DNA from 3 places in the Xenorhabdus santafensis genome. Region 1 is predicted to be linked to each of the others. Evidence: predicted binding sites of a transcription regulator. Region 1 holds the regulator's gene; each other region holds the start of a gene.
The links. Region 1 encodes CRP, which controls carbon source genes, mostly activating them, when cyclic AMP is high. Its sites were predicted from a motif close to ATGTGANNNNNNTCACAT; they were not measured.

Region 1 (3,571 bases):
GGCATCCCGTTTGAAGCAATCATCTCAAAAAGCATTACCGCAAAAACAATTATCTGAACAACAGTTAGTTGAAAAACAACCGACTACAGAGCAATCCAAACATCATCCGGAGCAATGACAATGATGATACCGTGGCAACAACTTGAGCCCGATACCCTGCTTAACTTAATAGAAAGTTTTGTTTTGCGGGAAGGCACAGATTACGGCGAACAAGAAAAAACACTTGAACAAAAAGTACAGGACATCAAACGTCAACTTGAACGAGGTGAGGTTCTGCTGGTATGGTCTGAATTACATGAAACAGTCAATATCATGCCTAAAGAGATGTTCCGTCCATAAGGTTTGGCTTGTGTTTCTCACCATAACATTCTGATTAAAAAATATAATTTCAAGAATTATTGATAAGGAGTTTGTTCATGTCTGCCAAATATCCTGTCATTGCAATCACTGGTTCCAGTGGAGCAGGAACAACAACAACCAGTGTGGCTTTCCGCAAGATTTTCCAGCAACTTGGCGCAACGGCCGCACTCATTGAAGGGGATAGTTTCCATCGTTATACGCGTCCTGAAATGGATGCTGAAATTCGAAAAGCAAAAGAACAGGGCAGGCATATCAGTTACTTTGGGCCAGAAGCCAATGATTTCAGTATGCTGGAGCAAACATTCTCTGGCTATGGTGAAACAGGAAGCGGCCGCAGCCGGAAATACCTGCATACTTATGATGAGGCCGTACCCTATAATCAATTGCCCGGCACATTCACGCCGTGGGAACCTTTACCCTCAAACACCGATATTCTCTTTTATGAAGGGCTGCATGGCGGTGTCGTTACTCCCCAGCACAATGTTGCCAGCCATGTTGACCTGCTGGTTGGGGTCGTTCCCATTGTCAACCTGGAATGGATACAAAAATTGATCCGTGATACCAGTGAACGCGGGCATTCCAGAGAAGCCGTCATGGATTCCGTTGTCCGTTCGATGGATGACTATATCCGCTACATCACCCCGCAGTTTTCGCGTACCCACATTAACTTCCAACGCGTCCCTACGGTTGATACTTCTAACCCCTTCTCAGCCAATGCGATCCCTTCGCTGGACGAAAGTTTTATCGTGATCCGCTTCCGGGGCCTAACCCAAATAGATTTCCCCTATTTGCTCGCTATGCTTCAGGGGTCATTTATTTCCAGCATCGATACTATCGTCGTCCCTGGCGGCAAAATGGGCTTGGCCATGGAATTAATTATGGCCCCGCTGGTGAAACAATTACTGGAAGGCAAAAAGATCTCATAATCTAGAGTTCATTTTATTTTTAATGAAACAGGTAACAAAAAATAATGCTGCCTGTTTTATTTAAATAATTAACCAATTCATGTCGCCATAAATTAACGATAAAAAACTTCTCCCTAAATAAGCCAAAACAGGATGAAACTTCACATTTCAGGCACAGCGCCTAACCTTATTTTTTCTTTTTTTATAAATACAAAATCAATAAAACCGCTTCATCAGGCTAATTTCTGGTAATCTAGCGACCAGTTTAATATGCTGAAGCGATACAGGAGAAGACAGAAACGTTTTCCTGTGTTACAAACTAGGTTACAAGCGAGACTGGCAAGAAGTATGGCCGAACTTCAATACACCAGCATATTGAAATTCTTATCAGCCATATAAAATTTCCCCTTGTCAGTTTTTCAGCAAGTTAATATGTTAATCTATTGACTTTATAAAGCCAGCCTAGAGGGAAACAGTCAGTTTCTCACTTCACAAAGGCGGAAATAACAACAGAGGATAAAGCGAATGGTTCTCGGCAAGCCACAAACAGACCCTACTCTTGAATGGTTTTTGTCACACTGCCATATTCACAAATATCCATCCAAGAGCACGCTTATTCATCAAGGTGAGAAAGCAGAGACGCTTTACTACATTGTTAAAGGTTCGGTTGCTGTTCTAATAAAAGATGAAGAAGGCAAGGAGATGATTCTCTCTTATTTAAATCAGGGAGATTTCATTGGTGAACTTGGATTGTTTGAGGAAGGGCAAGAGCGTACGGCATGGGTACGAGCTAAAAGTGCCTGTGAAGTGGCTGAAATTTCCTACAAGAAATTTCGCCAGTTAATTCAGGTTAACCCTGACATTCTGATGCGTTTATCTGCTCAGATGGCAAGTCGCCTGCAAACGACTTCTGAAAAAGTGGGGAACTTAGCCTTTCTGGACGTTACAGGCCGTATCGCCCAGACTTTACTCAATCTGGCCAAACAGCCCGATGCAATGACCCACCCTGATGGTATGCAAATCAAAATTACACGTCAGGAAATCGGGCAGATTGTAGGTTGCTCCCGTGAAACGGTTGGCCGCATTCTGAAAATGCTGGAAGATCAAAACCTGATCTCTGCACATGGTAAAACTATTGTTGTTTATGGAACCCGTTAGTTCCTGAACGTCTAAATTCAGCCAGTGTCATCCACCGATCCCACACTGGCTGCTTTATTCTGTTTTCTTCTTCCTGCTTGCTTTCCTGTTCGCTGACTTATTCACCCCATTTCAACCAACGTGCAATCGCGCGATCCAACCGTGCCATGCCTTCCGCAATGTCATCCTCAGGAATGATTAATGAAGGGGTAAAACGTAAGATACTCTCTCCAGCACTCAATAGCATCAAACCTTGTTCCGCCGCGTACTGCAATATCTCTTTGGATTTCCCCTGATACTCAGCTTGCAATACAGCTCCAATCAGCAGCCCTTTTCCGCGAAATTCGTGGAAAATGCCATATTTTTGGTTCAGTTTTTCCAGCGCATGGATAATCAAATCATGCCGTTTTTCCACTCCTGCCAACACTTCCGGTGTATTGATAATATCAATTGCGGCGCTTCCCACAGAGCAAGCTAGTGGATTTCCACCATAGGTTGTTCCCTGGGAGCCTATTTCCATTGCCGCCGCAATAGCATCCGTGGTTAACATGGCACTGATTGGAAAACCGCCTCCCAAGGCTTTTGCTGTTGTCAGAATATCCGGAATGACACCATAATGCTGGTACGCATACAGCTTGCCAGTACGCCCCATGCCGCTCTGAACTTCATCAAAAACCAACAAGGCTTGGTGCTTATCGCACAGTTCACGCACGCCACGCAGAAATTCTGCCGTCGCAGGAGTCACACCACCTTCCCCTTGAATGGGTTCTAAAACAACAGCACAGGTATCGTCACTGATCACGGCTCTGACTGCGTCCAACTCATTGAAAGGAACATGGATAATATCAGCGGGCTTGGGGCCGAACCCATCGGCGTATTTCGGTTGTCCACCCACTGAAACGGTAAAAAATGTGCGCCCATGAAACGCCTGATGAAAAGCGATGATTTTGGTTTTATCCGGGTGATGGCGAGTAATGGCATAACGGCGAGCCAGTTTAAATGCGGCTTCATTTGCCTCAGCGCCTGAATTGGCGAAAAAGACCTTTTGTGCAAACGTTGCATCAATCAGCTTTTGCGCCAGAATTAAAGCCGATTCATTGGTGAAAATATTGCTGACATGCCACAATTTTTCGCCTTGCAATTTCAGGGCATTGACCAAGGCCGGATGG
Region 2 (3,571 bases), on a different contig from region 1:
ATTCAGGTAAGAGTGAAGGGCAGCGGTAGCCTCATATTCCCCATGAGATTCCAATTCAATTTCGCAGGTTTCCCCTAATTTAAAACGCGCAATCAGCGTAAATTCATGCGGCCATAATTTATGGGTATAGGCATTATCCTGTAGGGTGAATGTCAAAATAACACCATTTTGGTTTTCATGATGTGCTTTGAATTCCCACGGTATTATTCGTGCAAATCCGTGGCTGGGGGAAGCAGATGAACCAAACCAGGGCCAACAAATGGGAATGCCGCCACGAATGGGCGTACCCGAATGGAATGCTGTGTTATCGCTTAGCCACAAGACGGGTTTTTCACCGCTGGGCTGCCACGCAATGAGGTGCGCCCCCTGAATGCTGATTGCACCACGAGCCTTGGGATGTGAAACCACAATCAATGGGAAATCACCGATATTCCGTTGACTGATGTAAGGGGATATCTGTTCTGTAACCGGTAATGAGAAAATTTTATCAAGCATCTGTCATAACCTTATGTATGCTCTTCGTCTTTTAAATTGCAGCTCTGTTGGCTGCGTTCTCTGAATTGACAGTTAAAGCAAGGTTCAAGAATAGCTTAATCTTTTGAAAAGATACATTTGAGAAATATATACCCAATGGATTTCAAGTTGCATCGCGGCGGCAAGAGAGTGAATCCCTGGGAGCATAGATAACTATGTGAAAAAGCCATCTTATGCAGATGGCTTTTGAATGTCGATCATAACCCCTATTTGGGGGATTAAACTCAATTATTTAGAGATATGAGCAATCAGATCCAGAACTTTGTTGGAGTAACCAGTTTCGTTGTCATACCAAGAAACCAATTTAACAAAGTTGTCGTTCAGCGCGATACCTGCTTTAGCATCGAATACAGAAGTCAGTTTTTCACCGTTGAAATCGGTAGAAACAACGTCATCTTCAGTGTAGCCCAGAATGCCTTTCAGTTCGCCTTCAGCTGCTTCTTTGATTGCGTTGCAGATTTCTGCGTAAGTTGCTGGTTTTTCCAGACGTGCAGTCAGGTCAACAACAGAAACGTTAGGAGTAGGAACACGGAAAGACATACCAGTCAGTTTGCCGTTCAGTTCAGGAATAACTTTACCTACTGCTTTTGCTGCGCCGGTAGAAGATGGGATGATGTTCTGTGCTGCACCGCGGCCGCCGCGCCAGTCTTTTGCTGAAGGGCCATCAACAGTTTTCTGGGTAGCAGTTGTTGCGTGAACAGTTGTCATCAGACCTTCAACGATGCCGAATTTGTCATTGATAACTTTAGCCAGTGGAGCCAGGCAGTTAGTTGTGCAAGATGCGTTGGAAACGATTTCCTGACCTGCATAGGCCTTGTGGTTAACACCCATAACGAACATTGGAGTGTCGTCTTTGGATGGGCCAGTCAGAACAACTTTTTTCGCGCCAGCGGCGATATGCTTACGTGCAGTTTCGTCAGTCAGGAAGATACCTGTTGCTTCTGCAACAACATCAACACCAACTTCGTTCCATTTCAGGTTAGCTGGATCTCTTTCAGATGTAACGCGGATGGTTTTGCCGTTAACAATCAACTGACCGTCTTTTGCTTCAACAGTGCCATTGAAGCGGCCGTGGGTTGAATCGTATTTCAGCATGTAAGCCATGTACTCTGCATCCAACAGATCATTGATAGCAACGATTTCAATGTCTGAACGTTCTTGGGCAGCACGGAAAACAATACGGCCGATACGACCAAAACCGTTAATACCTACTTTGATAGTCATAGTATTCCACCAGCTATTTTTTAGTGAATTAAAAGTTGTGTCTAAAGTTACCAAAATCTTGCCAGCCGTCAAGCGGAATCGTGTCAACAATTGAAAAAGATCAATTTAATAATCACCATATGAACGCTTGTTGTACAGCTGGTACAAGCTCTACGCACATCATTATCGGGGTATCAGGAGATATTTAAAGTTACCATCGATTAGATATGTGAGACTTATCACAATTAGTAAGGTAAATTGCTGTGTTGAATGAGTTAGAATGGATTTCATTGTTTAGATGTTAATTTTTTGTTGTTTTCGGTGATTTTTTATTGAAAATACCGGCCTTAAAAGGTGGTTATTATGAGTAAGAGTCAAAATATTTCCCTTTCTATAGAAAAACTTAATTCAACGCAGCGCTATGTTACGCAAGAAGCGGGCACTGAACCTCCATTTTCAGGGAAATTATTGCACAACAAAAAAAGTGGCATTTACCATTGCCTGTGTTGCCATCAGCCGTTATTCGTTTCTGAAACCAAGTTTGATTCTGGGTGTGGATGGCCGAGTTTTTATCAGCCTGTGAGTAATGAATCCATTACTTATCTTGATGATTACAGCCATAATATGCACCGTATAGAAGTGCGTTGCAGCCATTGTCAGGCTCATTTAGGCCATGTTTTTCCCGATGGCCCGAAACCGACAGGGGAGCGTTTTTGCATTAATTCAGCTTCGCTGAGTTTTGTTGATGACGAAACGGGTGAAAAAACAGAAGGCTAATTTTAGATTGATGCGTGTTGAATTTCTCTGAATCAGTGAATTTACCCATGAAATGGAAATATTTTAAGAAAAATATATAAAATAGAAACGATTCAGCTAACTGTAATTCGCCAATATGCCTATTTGTGGCAATGCCGGGCACACGAATGTAATGCAGTATCAACGCGCAAATTTATCAGGTAAATTTGTAACGCACGAAACGCAGAAAATAGCATATAGCCGCTAAGGAACTATCTATGAAGTTGGATGATTTACTCTCCGCGATGACGCCAGAAATTTATCAACGCTTGGCTCAGGCCGTTGAATTGGGGAAATGGCAAGATGGTGTACCGCTTACACCAGAACAGAAAGAATACAGTTTACAGGCAGTGATGCTTTGGCAGGCCAAGCATAATCAAGATCCTGAACATATGACGATTGGTATGGATGGCCAAATTAAGGTAAAAAGTAAACAAGAGCTGAAAGCTACATTCCAATCCGAAATAGTTGTCATTAATCATCTCTAGATGCTAATGGCCAGATGCAGGCATGTCTTTATTGGTAATATATTGATTTTTAAATTTATTTTATTTTTTGTCTAGATGGTCAGTGATAGTCACAAATATGCACCTTGTATCACGATAAATATGTACATATCTGTGTACATAAACTGCATTAAAAGCTGTATTGTTTTTTAAGGAAAGCGATATGGCTATTACTGATTCATGGCTTCGTATCACCAATGGCAAACCTCAAGAAAAAAATGGTTACCAAATCGGGCAGTGATGGGTTGTCTGTTCGTGTGACTCCTAAAGGAAAAATCATATTTCAACTTAGATATCGTTGGAATGGGAAAGGAGATCGAATTGACATCGGAAGCTACTCATCAACCAGCTTAAAAGATGCGCGGGACGCTGTAACTTTTTACCAGTGGAGAACTGGAACAACATCGTAACCCAAAAATGGTCAAGCGTGTTCGTAAGGAATCTGAGAATTTTTTATTTTCATCAGTAGCAAACTTCAAATTTACACCTCATTGAATTGCGCGCGCGATTAACAATCATATTTTATAGTGCGT
Region 3 (3,571 bases), on a different contig from region 1:
TCCCTATGTTGTCTTTAGATAACGTATTTGATGAGGAAAGTTATCTGGCGTTTGATAAACGTGTCCGTGATCGCCTGAAAGATAGCCGGGATTTGGTGTTTTGCTGTGAATTGAAATTGGACGGTCTGGCTGTCAGCCTGCTGTATGAAAATGGTGAATTAGTGCGAGCAGCAACTCGTGGTGATGGAACGACAGGGGAAAACATTACAGCCAATGTCCGCACCATTCATGCGATTCCCCTACGTTTACAAGGGAAGAATATCCCCGATCGTGTTGAAATTCGCGGCGAAGTTTTCATAAAGCAGGCTGGCTTTGAAAAGCTCAACGAAGAAGCCCGCCGTACCGGCAATAAAGTATTCGCCAATCCTCGCAATGCAGCAGCGGGTTCCTTGCGCCAGCTTGATCCACGTATTACGGCCAAGCGCCCACTTACTTTTTACTGTTATGGTATCGGTGTTCTTGAAGGTGGCAATTTTGAAAATGGGAAGCTGCCTGAAAGCCATTATGAGCGTTTGATGCAATTTAAACAGTGGGGCCTGCCCGTCAGTGACAAAGTGAAATTGTGTCAGGGAACCCAGCAGGTAATGGATTTTTACCGTGATATTGAGCAGCAGCGGCCAATACTGGGTTTTGATATCGACGGGGTTGTAATCAAAGTTGACTCCCTTGCATTACAAGAAAAGTTAGGTTTCGTTGCCAGAGCGCCACGTTGGGCAACCGCCTTTAAATTTCCAGCCCAAGAACAGATGACGATTGTCCGTGATGTTGAGTTTCAAGTAGGGCGTACCGGTGCCATTACGCCTGTTGCGCGTTTGGAACCGGTATCCGTTGCGGGAGTGACGGTCAGCAATGCCACATTGCACAACGCAGATGAAATTGAACGTTTGGGCTTGCGCATTGGCGATACGGTGGTCATCCGCCGGGCTGGGGACGTTATCCCGCAAGTGGTGGGAGTTGTGCATGAACATCGGCTGGCTGAAAGCCGGGAAGTGATTTTCCCTGAGAGCTGCCCGGTTTGTGGCTCTGATATAGAGCGCGTTGAAGGTGAAGCGGTAGCTCGCTGTACCGGAGGGCTATTTTGCGGGGCACAGCGCAAAGAAGCGTTGAAGCACTTTGTTTCCCGTCGTGCCATGGATGTTGATGGCATGGGAGAAAAGATCATTGAGCAGTTGGTGGATAAAGAATATGTTAAAACACCAGCCGATCTTTTCCGTCTTACCGCAGGGATAGTGACCGGGCTGGATCGAATGGGGCCTAAATCTGCCCAAAATGTCATTAACGCCTTGGAAAATGCCAAAAAAACCACGTTTGCCCGTTTTATTTATTCTTTGGGGATCCGTGAAGTTGGTGAAGCCACGGCCGCCAATTTGGTTTCTCATTTCGGCACGCTGGAAAAATTGCGTGCGGCGGATATCGAGGCATTAATCGCAGTACAGGATGTAGGGGGCATTGTTGCCAGCCATGTTGTGAATTTCTTCAATGAGCCACACAACCAATCTGTAATTGATGATTTGGTCAATAATATTGGTATTCATTGGGAATCTGCTGAAAGCTTGCCCTTGTACGAAGTTGATAGCCCATTTACAGGTAAGATCGTAGTATTGACCGGTTCATTGAGCCGTTTATCCAGAGATGAGGCTAAAGATAAGTTGATGGCTTTAGGGGCAAAAGTAACAGGGAGTGTTTCGAAAAAAACAGATCTGGTTATCGCTGGCGAAGCCGCAGGCTCTAAATTAGCTAAAGCCAATGAATTAGGTATTCCGGTTATTGATGAAGAAGAGATGATTCGTTTGTTGGGTGAGTAATTTGTTTCGTTTAGCCAATCCGTTTCACATCAATCATATGATGAAGAAAATGTGATCGGGTTGGCTAAATAGAAATTTATAGCCGCCTAAATAGTAAATTAATGTGATAATAGTCAAAATTTATTGCTTTGCGTTACATAAAATACAGTTATAAATTTGCGCAGTGTCACGTTTGGAGTTCTTTTTATGTCTCATATTTTTCATTTTTTCCTCGCATTAGCAGTGATTGGCGGCTTAGCTGTCTTTGCGAGCAATAACCGAAAAGGTATTCAGATTCGCTATATTATTCAGTTACTTGTCATTGAGCTCTTTTTGGCATGGTTCTTCCTGAATTCTAATGCAGGTCTGGGGATTGTTAAAGCATTTGACAATCTTTTTGTTCATTTATTGTCTTATGCCGCAAAGGGTACCAGCTTTGTATTCGGCGGCATGATAGAAGCGAATCTGGCGTTTTTCTTCCTGAATGTATTGTGTCCGATCATTTTTATCTCCGCCCTGATTGGTATTTTGCAGCATATCAAAGTACTGCCGATTATCATCCGAGCGATAGGCACGGTGTTGTCGAAAGTGAACGGGATGGGAAAACTGGAATCGTTTAATGCGGTCAGTTCATTGATTTTGGGGCAATCAGAGAACTTTATTGCTTATAAAGATGTGTTGGGAAAAATGTCTGAGCGCCGGATGTATACGATGGCTGCGACGGCAATGTCTACGGTTTCCATGTCTATCGTGGGCGCTTATATGACAATGCTGGATGCGAAATACGTCGTTGCAGCATTGGTTCTCAACATGTTCAGCACCTTTATCGTTCTGTCGCTCATCAACCCTTATTCTGTTGACAGTGAAGAAGAAATTCAGATGAGCAATCTTCACGAAGGGCAAAGTTTCTTTGAAATGCTGGGTGAGTATATTCTGGCTGGTTTCAAAGTCGCCTTGATTGTTTCTGCAATGCTGATTGGCTTTATCGCTTTGATTGCGGGCATCAATGCCATTTTCCACTTAGTATTTGGTATTACATTCCAAGAATGCCTGGGATATGTGTTTTACCCGTTTGCTTGGATTATCGGCATTCCAAGTGATGAAGCACTGAAAGTGGGCAGTATCATGGCGACCAAACTGGTTTCCAACGAATTTGTGGCGATGCAGGGGTTGCAGGAAATTGCAGGTGAACTGAGTGAGCGTTCGAAAGGCATTTTGTCCGTATTTTTGGTCTCTTTTGCCAACTTTTCCTCCATTGGGATTGTTGCTGGAGCCATTAAAGGGCTGAATGAGAAACAGAGCAATACGGTTGCCCGTTTTGGACTGAAACTGCTGTTTGGTTCTACTTTGGTTAGCTTCTTGTCTGCTGCAATTACAGGGTTGATAATGAGTATTTAATCTCTGCCCCGTAATTTGTGGTGATAATGAATGAAAGTGGTGTCTTTACAGATACCACTTTTTTTATATGAAAATATGTTGTATTGCAAACTGGAGAGGCTAATACAATGAATAAAGAAAATTTGCTGGAAATCGCCAATACAGCCATGCCATTTGGCAAGTATAAAGGGCGCATGCTGATTGATTTGCCGGAAGAATATTTACTTTGGTTTGCCAGAAAAGGGGAGTTTCCGCAGGGCAAACTGGGGGCATTAATGGAAATGACGCTGGCTATCAAAATTGAGGGGCTGGAATCATTGGTGAAACCGTTGAAAAACGCCAATACATAGATTTTATTCGACACTTTTCTGACATTGGATCCCTTCGTCGTTATTTATATTGCACTAATA

Region 2: msrB (peptide-methionine (R)-S-oxide reductase MsrB) is a predicted target of CRP. The motif match lies at 1,965-1,982, and genes of this name have one in related genera.
Region 3: FE392_RS01550 (NupC/NupG family nucleoside CNT transporter) is a predicted target of CRP. The motif match lies at 1,907-1,924, and genes of this name have one in related genera.

Annotation. Positions count from the first base shown of each region.
Region 1 covers NZ_VCDN01000011.1:245,397-248,967, reverse strand. The annotation lists gene FE392_RS02755 (hydrolase) at 1-118, shown strand, start outside; gene FE392_RS02750 (YheU family protein) at 121-339, shown strand; gene FE392_RS02745 (phosphoribulokinase) at 417-1,286, shown strand; gene crp (cAMP-activated global transcriptional regulator CRP) at 1,791-2,423, shown strand; gene FE392_RS02735 (aspartate aminotransferase family protein) at 2,521-3,571, opposite strand, start outside.
Region 2 covers NZ_VCDN01000058.1:3,214-6,784, reverse strand. The annotation lists gene FE392_RS14335 (D-hexose-6-phosphate mutarotase) at 1-495, opposite strand, end outside; gene gapA (glyceraldehyde-3-phosphate dehydrogenase) at 763-1,758, opposite strand; gene msrB (peptide-methionine (R)-S-oxide reductase MsrB) at 2,101-2,514, shown strand; gene FE392_RS14320 (YeaC family protein) at 2,751-3,020, shown strand; gene FE392_RS14315 (Arm DNA-binding domain-containing protein) at 3,236-3,448, shown strand.
Region 3 covers NZ_VCDN01000010.1:2,599-6,169, reverse strand. The annotation lists gene ligA (NAD-dependent DNA ligase LigA) at 1-1,805, shown strand, start outside; gene FE392_RS01550 (NupC/NupG family nucleoside CNT transporter) at 1,992-3,182, shown strand; gene FE392_RS01545 (DUF3820 family protein) at 3,290-3,511, shown strand.